Regions from separate parts of the Clostridium paraputrificum AGR2156 genome, predicted to be linked through region 2. Evidence: riboswitches for the same ligand, from Rfam matches in the RefSeq annotation. Region 2 holds a riboswitch; each other region holds the start of a gene.
What was found. A riboswitch is a leader RNA that binds a small molecule or an ion and turns the genes downstream of it on or off. The one in region 2 is predicted to bind S-adenosylmethionine.

Region 1 (4,289 bases), 510 kb from region 2:
AAGTTAGGAATAGGATGCACAGTGGGAGCTGCACTTCCTACTATAGAAGGTGGTGCAGTTGGCTGTGCAGGAGCAGATATATTATGCATTGAAGGAATATTAAATGGAACAAGTAACTTTATTCTAAGTGAGATGTCAGAAAAGGCAGTTAGCTATGAGGAAGCTTTACATAAAGCACAAAGCATAGGTATAGCTGAAACTAATCCTTATATGGATGTGGAAGGGTATGATACTGCTATAAAAATGATTATTCTTACCAACTATTTTTTTGATTCACAAATAACATTAAAGGATGTAGATATAGTTGGTATAAGCAATATATCCAAAGAAGTTATTAATAGGGTAAAAGATAGTGGAGGAAAGATTAAACTTCTGGGAAAAACATATAGAGAAAATAATGAAATAAAAATAAAAGTTTCACCAGAAATATTAAATGTTGAACATAGTTTATATAGTGTAGATAGGAAAAACAAGGGGATTTTATTTAATACTGATGTTCTTGGAAATATAACAATTATAGGGGGAGCTTCAGGTGTAGAAAATGCAGCAGCATCAATTGTTAGAGATATAACAAATTTAAAGTAAAAAAAGAAAAATTCATTGTAAATATTTCCACAATAGTATAAAATATTAAGCATAGGGTGTTTATGTTAAATTAAGGCGTTGAGGTGGTATTTATGGAGAGAATGTTAAGTAAACTTGAATTTATGCTTATGGGGTTAAGACAATTAACTTTAAGTGCTGTATATGCTTGGTTTCCTGAATTAAAAAAGGAAGATATATTAGAGGCATTACAACAATCACCAAAGTTTAAGGTGGAAGGAAATATAGTAACTTTAAAAAGTGAAACAGAGCTTTATGAAGAAGAGCTTCAAAAAGATATATTAAAAGATCTTATGGGAGAAGCAGATGGAGATGACGATTTATTAGGATATGATGATGACCTAGACTTAATCGCAGAAGAAGATAATAGTGGCTTTTGCTCATCTAATATTAAACTAGATGATGAAGTGATATTAGTTAATTCTAATGAAAATAACTTAGAAGATATAGTTGAAGATCCTATAGTAGACAGTCAATGGGTAGAAGCAAAAGAAGCTACAGAAGAAATCCCAGAGGTAGAAGTTGTACAACCTGTTCAAGGAGATATTGCTTCTTTAGAAGAAAATACAGCTAATGAAGATTATTTTAATTACTATTACAATAGTGATAATGAAGAAGTAAAAGAGGAAAAGAATAAAATAGAAGAAAAGGTTGTTGAGAACGTGGTTGAGAATGTGATTGAGAAGGTTGTTCAAGTTACAGATTTAACTAAGGTAAAGGGATCAGATATATGTTATGAAGATTTAGTGAGAATAATAGATGAGTATAATGATGCTGTAGAAAGTAAATTAAACTATGCAATAGAAAATAAGTTTGAAGTTAGAGTAAAAGCTATTAAGAGCTTCTATGAAAATAAATATAATGTAAGAATTAAAGAAGAAGGTATATTAGGAACTACTGCTTGTATATTCTCTTTAATACATAAGAAAAAGGGTATGGAAGTAGCATATTTGGTTGTATGTGAAAAACTAAATGAATTAATTCTTAATTATATGTTAGACCATTATGATGATGAAGTTGTTTACTTCTGTCCTGTAGAAGGTTCAGAAGTAGAGTTTGAAGTTGGTTTAAATGAATTCTACTTAAAAGATACAGACGTTATCTTTGACAAGTTCTTAGAACACTATGTAGTAGTTGAAGAATGTGATGTAAAGATTAAGAACCTAGAAGTTATTGTAGGAAGTAATTAGTTAGGTTATAATAAGAAATAAGAATAATTATGAAACTCAAGCAAATGACGCTTGGGTTTCTCTATTTTGGTGGTTAATATGGATAAAAAAGAGATAAGAAGAAAAGTAATTTCAAAAAGAGATTTGTTAAAGAATAAAATTGAACTAGATGAAGTAATTGAGAAGAAGTTAAAAGACAATAAAATTTATAAGAATAGTAAAAATATTTTCATATATTTAGGTTTTGGAAGTGAGATAAATACTATTAAATATGTAGAAGACTTTCTTCAAGAAGGAAAGAAAATAATTGTTCCATATACAGATATGAAAAATAAAGTAATGTATGGGATAGAGATAAATACTTTAGATGGATTAAAGAAAAATAAGTTTGGAATATTAGAGCCCACAGATGGTTCTGAAATATTTAATAAAGAGGATATCGATTTAATAATAATGCCAGGAGTAGCTTTTGATAGAAGTGGAAATAGAGTTGGCTATGGAGGGGGATATTATGACAAGTTTTTAAGTGAAATTAACAGTGATATTCCAACTATAGCATTAGCTTATGATATTCAAATATTAGAAGAAGTACCTTCAGAAAAGCATGATATAAAAGTCCATATGGTAATTACAGAAAAAGAAACCATAAAATGCTTGAAAAGTAAATAAGATAGTGTATAATTAGATTAATCGTATAATCTTTTATTAAGAATGGTGGAGGGACTGGCCCTATGAAGCCTAGCAACAACTAATATTCATTTATTAGAACTGTGCTAAATCCTGCAGGAGTTTCCTGAGAAATGAGAGGTTAAGTTATGACGAAGTTAATATAAATTATGTCGTTATTGCTATTTATCTCTTTGATAGATAGCTTTATTTTTATATAAAATTATTAGGAGGGGCTATTATGAAAATTGAAACTAAGTGTTTACATGAAGGCTATAAGCCTAAAAATGGAGAGCCAAGGGCTTTGCCCATATATCAAAGCACAACATACACCTATGACTCTACAGATCAAGTAGGACAATTATTTGATTTGACTGCAGAGGGACATATGTATTCAAGAATATCTAATCCTACTGTTGGGGCAGTTGAGGAAAAGATAGCATCATTAGAAGGGGGAATAGGTGCCCTATGTACTACATCTGGTCAAGCTGCATCTATGATAAGTATATTAAATATACTTAGTGCAGGTGACCATATTGTAAGCGCAGCTACTATATATGGGGGAACAATAAATCTTTTGGCAGTTACTCTTAAGAAATTTGGTATAGAATGTACTTTTGTCGATCCAGATGCATCAGAAGAGGAAATCCAAAAATCATTTAGAGATAATACTAAAGTTGTATTTGGAGAGACTATTGCAAATCCAGCTATTTCAATATTAGATATAGAAAAGTTTGCAAATATTGCTCATAAAAATAACGTACCATTAATTATAGATAATACATTTGCAACACCTATTTTGTGTAGACCAATAGAATATGGTGCAGATATAGTTATTCATTCAACAACAAAATACATGGATGGACATGCAGTTCAAGTTGGTGGAGTTATTGTAGATAGCGGCAATTTTGATTGGACAAACGGTAAGTTCCCAGAGTTTACTGAACCAGATGAATCTTATCATGGTGTTGTATATACTGAAATTTTTGGAAAAGCAGCTTATATAACAAAAGCAAGAGTTCAACTTATGAGAGATTTAGGCTGCTATCCATCTGCACAAAATGCTTTTTTATTAAATTTAGGTTTAGAAACATTACCGGTTAGAATAGAAAGACATTGCAAAAATGCTGAAAAGATAGCGGAGTTCTTAAGTTCATCAGATAAAGTTGAATTTGTAAATTATCCAACTTTAAAAGAAAATAAGTATTATCATTTAGCAAGTAAGTATCTTCCTAAAGGATGTAGTGGAGTAATATCCTTCTCAATAAAGGGGGGAAGAGAAGAAGCGGTTAAGTTTATGGATTCATTAAACTTAGCTTCAAATGTAGTACATGTTGCAGATATAAGAACTTGCGTACTTCATCCAGCAAGTTCAACTCACAGACAATTAACAGATGAACAATTAGTAGCAGCAGGAATTACACCAGGATTAGTTAGATTATCTGTTGGTTTAGAAAATGTGGAAGATATTATTGATGACTTAAAACAAGCGTTGTTAAAATAATATAATAAAGATAAAAGAAATGTGGAAGGGAAAGTTAATGGTAATTTTCCCTTCCTTTTTTATGTGATGATATATGTAGTTAAATTAAATTATTTAAAATACTTTATTAAATAAGAAAAATGTGTTTTTACATAAACATATTTTTATCCTATAATTGATATATATTAAAGTTAGAAGAATATAATATTCAAAATAAATTACTATAAAATAAGAGTGAAATTTAAGTAGGAGAAAATATGAGTAATTTAACTATTAAGGATATTGCTGAATTAGCAGGTGTGGCAAAAAGTACAGTTTCTAAATACTTAAATGGTGGAAGTGTTAGTGAAACAACAAAAATAAAGATA
Region 2 (4,289 bases):
TTAATAAGTTATGAGTCGAAACTGTTAATCCTATAGTTTTCTCTGACTTTAGTATATTTATTATATCTTTTTGAACATCTAATGATAAATCTCCATATCCCGGGCTATATCTAAAGGTTATGAACTCTCCATTGCCTATTGCTTCACTCTTTATATAATCCTCTACCTTATCGCATATCTCTTCTACTGCTGTAGTAGCACAAGAGTCTAATATTAAAGACTTAGTTAAATTAGTTTTGCCATATAGGTTAATCCTCTTTTCAATATTTCCACCTATTGTAACCCCCATTAATACACATTCTTTAGAATCTTTTAAATGCTCTTTTATATCATTTCCAGTTAAAATAACACTTGTCCCTAATAACTTTACTCCATTCTCTACTAAACTCACTTTACACCTAGATGTAATGAATCTTGGAGCTATTAAGGTCTTACTTTCTTCTATGGTTAAATTTATTAATTCATCTAATTTTTCATCTATTAGCTGAGACCTATAACCTAAATATCTAAGGACTTCATCCTTAGGTATTTCTAGTTTTCCTATTTTATTCTCCATAAATATTTAAAGAAAATCCTCTTTCTAAAGCTTCTTTTGCATATTCCTTTGCTCCAAATAGGGATAGGTCTCTATAATTACCACATTGTATTTCATTTGCAGCTGGCATTTCTTTAGCATTTAATATATCCTTAAGTGTAGCTTCTAATGCTTCCTTAATTTCTGTTGGTTCCCTATCTCCCCATATACTTAAATAAAAACCTGTTCTACATCCCATTGGAGATAAATCTATAATACCTTCAAGCTTTTCTCTTAATGTATGTGCTAATAAATGTTCTAATCCATGCATTGCAGCTGTACCAAAAGCTTCTTTATTAGGTTGTAAAAATCTAAGATCAAACTTAGTAACCTTATCTCCCATTTTTCCATCTAACAAACAACATTTTCTAACATAAGGAGCTTGTACTTTTCTATGGTCTAATTCAAAACTTTCTACTTTATTCATTCTTAAGTTCCTCCTAAACTAATTCCACTTTATTAATTGATTCTATTATTCTTCCTACGCTACCTGAAATTTTTTCTGCAACGTAAGGATTATTCATTACATATAAATGTATTCCTTCTACACCTGTTGATACCAAATCTACTATTTGTTCTACTGCATAAGCTATACCAGCATCCCTTAATGCTTCTGGATTATGCTCATACCTCTCTATTATTCTTTTGAATTTATCTGGAAATGATGCACCACTTAAGGCTACCATTCTTTCTATTTGCTTCTTATTTGTAACAGGCATTATTCCAGCTTCAATAGGAAGTTTTATATTGGCTGCACGAACTTCATCCTTAAAATTATAGAATAGATTATTATCAAAAAATAACTGAGAAATAAAATAAGATGCTCCAGCTTCTTCTTTTCTCTTCATGCTTTCTATTTCTCTATATAACCCTTTATGCTCTATATGTCCTTCTGGATAACATGCAGCTGCTATATTAAACTTCCCCTTTTGGTTTATAAAGTCTATAAGTTCATTAGCATGATTAAATTCCCCAATAATCTTTCCATCTGCTGGTACATCCCCTCTAAGTCCAAGAATGTTTTCTATATTATTTTCTTTAAGCTTTTCTAAATAATACTCTATTTCATTTTTAGTAGAACTTATACAAGTAAGATGAGCTACTGCCTCTATTCCATATTTATTTTTCACTAATGATGAAAGTTCAATTGTTCTATTATCTTGTACACTTCCACCTGCCCCAAAAGTAATACTCATATAATCTGGACTAAGTCCCTTTAATGAATCTAAAGTCTTATAAATTGTTTCTATTGATGATGTTGTTTTGGGTGGAAATATCTCAAAGGAGAATACCACCTTTTTGTTCTCAAATAACTCTTTTATATTCATTTTTATGCCCCCAATTATTTAAATAATAAAAAAATGCCTAAAGGTAATCCTCTAGGCATAAATAAACACACTACAAAATAACCTTATCTTTCAGCTTTACGCTGCAGGAATTAGCACCACATATGCTTATGATTCATATCGGTTGCTGGGTTTCATCGGGCCAGTCCCTCCACCTCTCTTGATAAGAGAAATATTCATTTTTATCAATTATATCCTAATTAATACATTTTGTAAATAAGTTTACATAGATAAACTTTCTATTTTTTTCATTATATCTGTTACTTCTCGTTTTATTAATAAGAACTCTTCAGTTAACTTAGTTTCTTCTCCTCTTTCTTTTGGAAGGTTAACCTTAATCTCTCCTTTTATAACTGCTGGTTTTTCAGAAATAACATACACCCTATCTGAAAGTAAGACCGCCTCATCTACATCATGAGTTATTAAAAGTATTGTAGAATTCATATTCTTTTTTATATCTAAAAGCCATTGTTGCATATTACTTCTTGTTATAGAATCTAATGCACCAAAAGGTTCATCTAAAAGCATAATATCATTTGAAGTTAGATAAGTTTGAAGGAAATTTGCTCTTTGTTTCATTCCCCCTGAAAGCTTATTGGGATATTTATTTTGGAAACCAGTTAATCCAAAGGTATCTATATACTTTTCAACTTCTTTTCTTGCATTCTTCTTATCCATCCCCCTAAATACAAGAGGAGTTGCTATATTATCAACAACCTTTTTCCATGGTACCATCATGTCCTTTTGGTACATATAACTTACATCCCCATTAACTCTCTTTTCTCCTGAGTCAAACTTAATTAAATTAGTTATAATATTAAAAATAGTACTCTTTCCACTTCCTGAAGGACCAACTATAGATACCAATTCGCCTTCATTAACTTCTATATTAATATCCTTTAAAATTACCATGTTATCAAAAGATTTTGATATTCCTCTAAGTAGCATTTTATTTTGGTAAGAACTCATTTGTATAAGCCTCGCTTGCTTTCATATCTTTGTTTATTAATTTGTACTCCAACATAAATTGAGTATAATTATCCCATACACTATCCTTCATTTCTCCCCATCTATTTGCATCTGATTTATATTCTTTAGCTAAGAACTTTTGACTTTCTACAGCTAAATCCTTATCTATTTCAGGTACTTCCTTAACTAAAATTTCAGCTGATTCTTCAGGGTTATTAATTGCAAATTCATAACCTTTTGAAGTTGCCTCCATAAACTTCTTAACCATGTCACTCTTTTCATTTAAAGTACTTTCTGATGAAGCAATAATTGGAGTATAGTAATCTAATCTTTCATCCAATTCTCTTAATGGGATATAATTAATATCAAAGTTTCTAAGCTTTGCAGATATATTAGTCCACCCTTCAAAAGTCCATTCAAAATCTAAGTTATTCTTAGTTGCAATAAAGAAATCTTCAGTTCCTACATCAACTGTAGTTAGTTTCGAAAAATCTGCTCCTGCCTTTTCCATAACAGCTTGAAGAATAGCCTTTTCACTAGGGCCTCCAAAGCCTCCATAAACCTTTCCTTCAAAGTCTTTTACTGTTTCTATATTCTTCTCCTTAGGAGATGCAAAACCTGATGTATTATGTTGTATTATTGTTGCAATTGCCTTAACAGGCATTGGTGAATCAGATGTTCTTGCATAAGTTAAATCCTCTTGATATGTTATTGCAAAATCACCTTTCCCAGCTGCAACAAGTTGAAGCGATGATCCTTCTGAGGGTTGTATTATTTCTACATCTAGCCCTAACTCTTTAAAATATCCCTTTTCTTTTGCTACATATATACCTGTATGATTAGTATTAGGAGTCCAGTCTAAAATAACCTTAACCTTTTCTAACCCCTCTTCTCCCTCACTTTTCTTTGATGCTCCACATCCTGACAACATCATTATTGAAGCTAATGCCATTGATATTATTGATACCATTCTTCTTTTTTTCATATTATTCTCCTCCATCCTTTATCTTTTTGTTCCATGGTGTAACTAATCTTTCTACTAAGCCTATCATAAAGAAAATAGCCATACTTAATATAACTATTATTACAATAGCCCCAAACATCTTATCTAGTGCATAAGCACTCCTTGCTCTAGTCATATATACACCTAGTCCCTTATCTCCTCCTAACCATTCTCCAATCACTGCACCCATTATACTGTAGGTTGCCGCAATTCTAACACCAGAAAAGAAATTAATTATCCCATAAGGTAGCTTTAAATGAGTAAATATTTTAAACTTAGATGCACCCATAAGCTTAAAATGATTAATAAAATCCTTATCTACATTTTCTAAGCCATCTGAAATACTAATTACAATTGGGAAGACGCATACTATTACAACTACTATAATTTTAGGTAA
Region 3 (4,289 bases), 310 kb from region 2:
AAGGTCCTAAACAATCTCCAATACATTTATCAGTTCCTATACAAACTATAGCTGTATTATCCTTTATAAAATCTTTTATTCCTTCTGCAATTTCATAATAAGCAAGTGCAGATCTATAATGAACCTTCCTTTTATTCAAGCCATAACACCCCCTTCAATAATATATGAGTGGGAGTTAATAAATAGTATATAAGAATAAAAAAATGCTAAGTGGCAATAAATCAAATATGAAGGGAGTGAAAAAAATGAAAAAAGTTTTTGTTGGATTAGTAATTTTTTTGGCAAGTTTTATTACTATATATACTATTTTTATATGGGAACCAAAGTCAGTAGCAGATATTGTGAACTTAGGTGGAGTTACAAATGAAGATGTTAAAAGTGAAAATGATGAAAAAGAAGTGGAGAGCAAGAAAAAAGAGGAAAGTAAAGAAGTATCTGTTGATGTAAATCCTATATTAAAGGTAAGTGTAGAGGATATATATAATGAAATGCCTAGGAAAGATTATGAAGAACTAAAAAAGGTTATTACAACAATGTCAACAAGTGATATAGGTATGATAGAAGATGCTATAAATAGTGAAGATAAGGAAAGTGGAATTACAAATGCTATATCAGTTTTAAAGACTAGATTAAGTAGCGAGGATTATGAGAAAATAAAGAGTATATTATCTCCATATGTAAATTTTAATAATATCAAAGAAAATGTGTAGAAAAAACGGATGTAATATTAAATGAGAGTAAAACCGATAGATGTAGAGTAAATTAAGGATAATCTTGATATATGCATTCATTTGAGAGTTGAAATATAAGAGCATAGAATATATACTAACTATTGTTGATTCGGTGCTTACAGCATTTGAAGAAAACTAAAAATTGGAGGAGTTCCCGAGTGGCCAAAGGGGGCAGACTGTAAATCTGTTGCGATTCGCTTCGATGGTTCGAATCCGTCCTCCTCCACCATTTAAATGGGCGCATAGCTCAGCTGGGAGAGCACCTGCCTTACAAGCAGGGGGTCACAGGTTCGATCCCTGTTGTGCCCACCATTTAAAACTTAAAAAATAAATATAATATGCTGGCATGGCTCAACGGTAGAGCAGCTGACTTGTAATCAGCAGGTTGTAGGTTCGATTCCTATTGCCAGCTCCAAATGGAGGAGTTCCCGAGTGGCCAAAGGGGGCAGACTGTAAATCTGTTGCGATTCGCTTCGATGGTTCGAATCCGTCCTCCTCCACCATTTAAAAGCAAGTTTACTTGCTTTTTTTAATGTCTATAAAAGTATAAAATTCTAATAGTATGAGAGGGGTGGATATTTATTTCCGTGTGACTTGGAGTTTTGTGACGGAACAAGTAAAATAAATATCTACTCCACATTTTTTATTCCTTAAAAGTTGATAATGTGTATTAAGTTAATAAAATCTGTGGATAGAAAAAAAGCTTCTGTGGATAAAAGTTGAAATTATATAATAAATACTATTGAGTTTAAAAAAATAATATGTTACAATAAGTTTGCAAAAATTAAATAAAAAACTCTTATCAAGAGAGGTGGAGGGAAAGGGCCCGATGAAACCCGGCAACCTGTTATATTACAAGGTGCCAATTCCTGTAGATTTTTTATCTACGAGATGAGAGAGATTATATAGTAAAGTCTCTTCTTATCGAAGGGTTTTTTTATTGCCTAAAAACATTTGGAAGGAGAAGACAAATTATGAAAAGATTATTTACATCAGAGTCAGTAACAGAAGGACATCCAGATAAAATATGTGATCAAATATCTGATGCAGTGTTAGATGCGATTTTATCAAAGGATCCAAATGCAAGAGTAGCATGTGAAACATGTACAACAACAGGATTAGTAATGGTAATGGGGGAAATAACAACAAATTGTTATGTTGACATTCCTAAAGTTGTTAGAGAAACAATAAGAGAAATAGGTTATGATAGAGCTAAGTATGGATTTGACTGTGATACATGTGCAGTTATGACTACTATAGATGAACAATCAGCTGATATAGCAATGGGAGTAGATGAAGCTTTAGAATCTAAAAAGGGTGATAAGGATGATGTTGAAGCAGTAGGTGCTGGAGACCAAGGTATGATGTTTGGTTTTGCAACAAATGAAACTCCAGAATTTATGCCACTACCAATAGCTATGGCTCACAGACTTTCTAGAAGACTTACTGAAGTTAGAAAGAATGGAACACTAGATTATTTAAGACCAGATGGTAAAACACAAGTAACAGTTGAATATGAAAATAACACAGCTAAGAGAATAGATGCAATAGTTATTTCTACTCAACATGGTGAAGAAGTTACTTTAGAACAAATAGAAAAAGATTTAATGGAATACGTAATAAGAGAAGTGGTTCCAGCTGAATTATTAGATGAAAACACTAAATATTATATAAATCCTACTGGAAGATTCGTTGTAGGGGGGCCTCAAGGAGATTCGGGATTAACAGGAAGAAAGATAATAGTTGATACTTATGGAGGAATGGGAAGACACGGTGGTGGAGCATTCTCAGGAAAAGATCCAACAAAGGTTGATAGATCAGCAGCGTATGCAGCAAGATGGGTTGCTAAAAACTTAGTAGCCGCTGGCCTTGCAGATAAGCTTGAAATACAATTAGCTTATGCTATAGGTGTTGCAAAGCCAGTATCAATAGAAGTTGAGACATTTGGAACTGGAAAAGTTGATGAAGAAACTATAATTAATATAGTTGAAAAGGTATTTGACTTAAGACCAGGTGCAATAATTAAAGAGTTAGATTTAAGAAGACCAATCTATAAGCAAACTGCTGCTTATGGACATTTTGGAAGAACAGACTTAAATCTTCCATGGGAACAATTAAACAAGGTTGAAGAAATTAAAAAATTATTATAGAAAAAAGACTTATTGCAATAATTTGCAATAAGTCTTTTTATTATTTATTATAAACTTTTTTTCCCTTAACGAAAACTTTTTGAATTTCTATATCTTCATTAAATAATATAAGGTCAGCATCATAACCTTCTTTTATCAAACCTTTATGATCTTCAACATGACAGTGTTTTGCACCATTGTAAGTAGCCATTCTTACAACTTCATTTAAAGGATAATTTGAGTTGCTATATATATTCTTAACAGCTTTATCAAGAGTAAGAACAGAACCAGCTAAAGTTCCATCTAATAATCTTGCAGCACCATTTTTAACTATAACATCTTGACCACCTAAAGAATATTGGCCATCTGGCATACCACAAGCTTCCATAGCATCACTAACTAATAAAACTTTATCAGTTCCCTTTTGCTTATAGGCTGTTCTTAAAGCAGGGTAAGAAATATGGATACCATCAGAAATTGTTTCTGTAGTTATATCAGTATCGAATGTAGCACCTACAACACCTGGTTCTCTATGAGTAAAAGGAGTCATTGCGTTGTAAAGGTGAGTTGAGTGGCATGCACCACATTTTATTCCCTCTATAGCTTCATCATAAGTAGCTTTTGTGTGCCCCATAGATACTGTAACACCATTGTCAGAAAGATACTTTATTAATTCTTTTGCACCTTCAACTTCAGGAGCCATTGTGATAGATACAACAGCATCACCATAGTCACCAACTATTTTGTTATAGTTTTCTACTGATGGCGCAAGTAAGAAGTTTGGATTTTGAGCACCAATTGCTTTTGGGCTTATGAAAGGTCCTTCTAAGTGAGCTCCTAATACATTAGCACCTTCAGTTCCTTCTTCTTTAAGCTTTTTAATAACTTTCATAGATTTTCTGATATCTTCAGCAGCAACTGTCATTGTAGTTGGTGTAAAAGATGTTGTACCATGTTCAACTATTGTTTTTGCAATTGTATTTATAGATTCAACAGTACCATCCATGGTATCGCAACCACCAGCACCGTGAATATGAACATCAATAAATCCTGGTGAAAGGTATAAACCTTCAGCATCTATAACTTCTGTATCGTTAACGTTAGAAGGGTTAATTTCTTTAATCTTTCCGTTTTCAATTAGTACAGAACCTTTTTCAATTTTGTCTAAATAAATAATATTACAATTTTTTATTAGCATTAAAACACCTCCATCAATTTTTAGAAACTTTATAATCCTATGATATAATTATAATATATATAGTCAAGAATAAAAATAAGTTTATTGGATATGGAGAGATAATATGGAAGTCTTAGAAGGCTTTGTTGAAGTAATACTTTTTAAAAGTGGTGATACAGGATATGTAGTATCTAAAATTAATATAGAGAATAAGCCTATAACAGCTGTAGGAACAATTCCTTACTTAAGAGA

Region 1: linked by a shared signal. The riboswitch ahead of G594_RS0103075 (O-acetylhomoserine aminocarboxypropyltransferase/cysteine synthase family protein) and the one ahead of metF (methylenetetrahydrofolate reductase [NAD(P)H]) in region 2 are both predicted to bind S-adenosylmethionine.
Region 3: linked by a shared signal. The riboswitch ahead of metK (methionine adenosyltransferase) and the one ahead of metF (methylenetetrahydrofolate reductase [NAD(P)H]) in region 2 are both predicted to bind S-adenosylmethionine.

The regions. Positions count from the first base shown of each region.
Region 1 is NZ_AUJC01000001.1:644,551-648,839, reverse strand. Features, by position in the region: gene G594_RS0103090 (homoserine dehydrogenase) at 1-585, shown strand, start outside; gene G594_RS0103085 (hypothetical protein) at 678-1,793, shown strand; gene G594_RS0103080 (5-formyltetrahydrofolate cyclo-ligase) at 1,872-2,441, shown strand; SAM riboswitch class I at 2,472-2,579, shown strand; gene G594_RS0103075 (O-acetylhomoserine aminocarboxypropyltransferase/cysteine synthase family protein) at 2,680-3,942, shown strand; gene G594_RS0103070 (LacI family DNA-binding transcriptional regulator) at 4,179-4,289, shown strand, end outside.
Region 2 is NZ_AUJC01000001.1:134,342-138,630, forward strand. Features, by position in the region: gene G594_RS0100610 (vitamin B12 dependent-methionine synthase activation domain-containing protein) at 1-556, opposite strand, end outside; gene G594_RS0100615 (S-ribosylhomocysteine lyase) at 546-1,001, opposite strand; gene metF (methylenetetrahydrofolate reductase [NAD(P)H]) at 1,015-1,902, opposite strand; SAM riboswitch class I at 1,983-2,090, opposite strand; gene G594_RS0100625 (ABC transporter ATP-binding protein) at 2,143-2,889, opposite strand; gene G594_RS0100630 (ABC transporter substrate-binding protein) at 2,870-3,874, opposite strand; gene G594_RS0100635 (ABC transporter permease) at 3,876-4,289, opposite strand, start outside.
Region 3 is NZ_AUJC01000001.1:447,672-451,960, reverse strand. Features, by position in the region: gene yyaC (spore protease YyaC) at 1-139, opposite strand, end outside; gene G594_RS0102170 (hypothetical protein) at 246-710, shown strand; tRNA gene G594_RS0102165 (tRNA-Tyr) at 876-960, shown strand; tRNA gene G594_RS0102160 (tRNA-Val) at 968-1,043, shown strand; tRNA gene G594_RS0102155 (tRNA-Thr) at 1,072-1,146, shown strand; tRNA gene G594_RS0102150 (tRNA-Tyr) at 1,150-1,234, shown strand; SAM riboswitch class I at 1,528-1,629, shown strand; gene metK (methionine adenosyltransferase) at 1,706-2,881, shown strand; gene nagA (N-acetylglucosamine-6-phosphate deacetylase) at 2,922-4,058, opposite strand; gene recD2 (SF1B family DNA helicase RecD2) at 4,162-4,289, shown strand, end outside.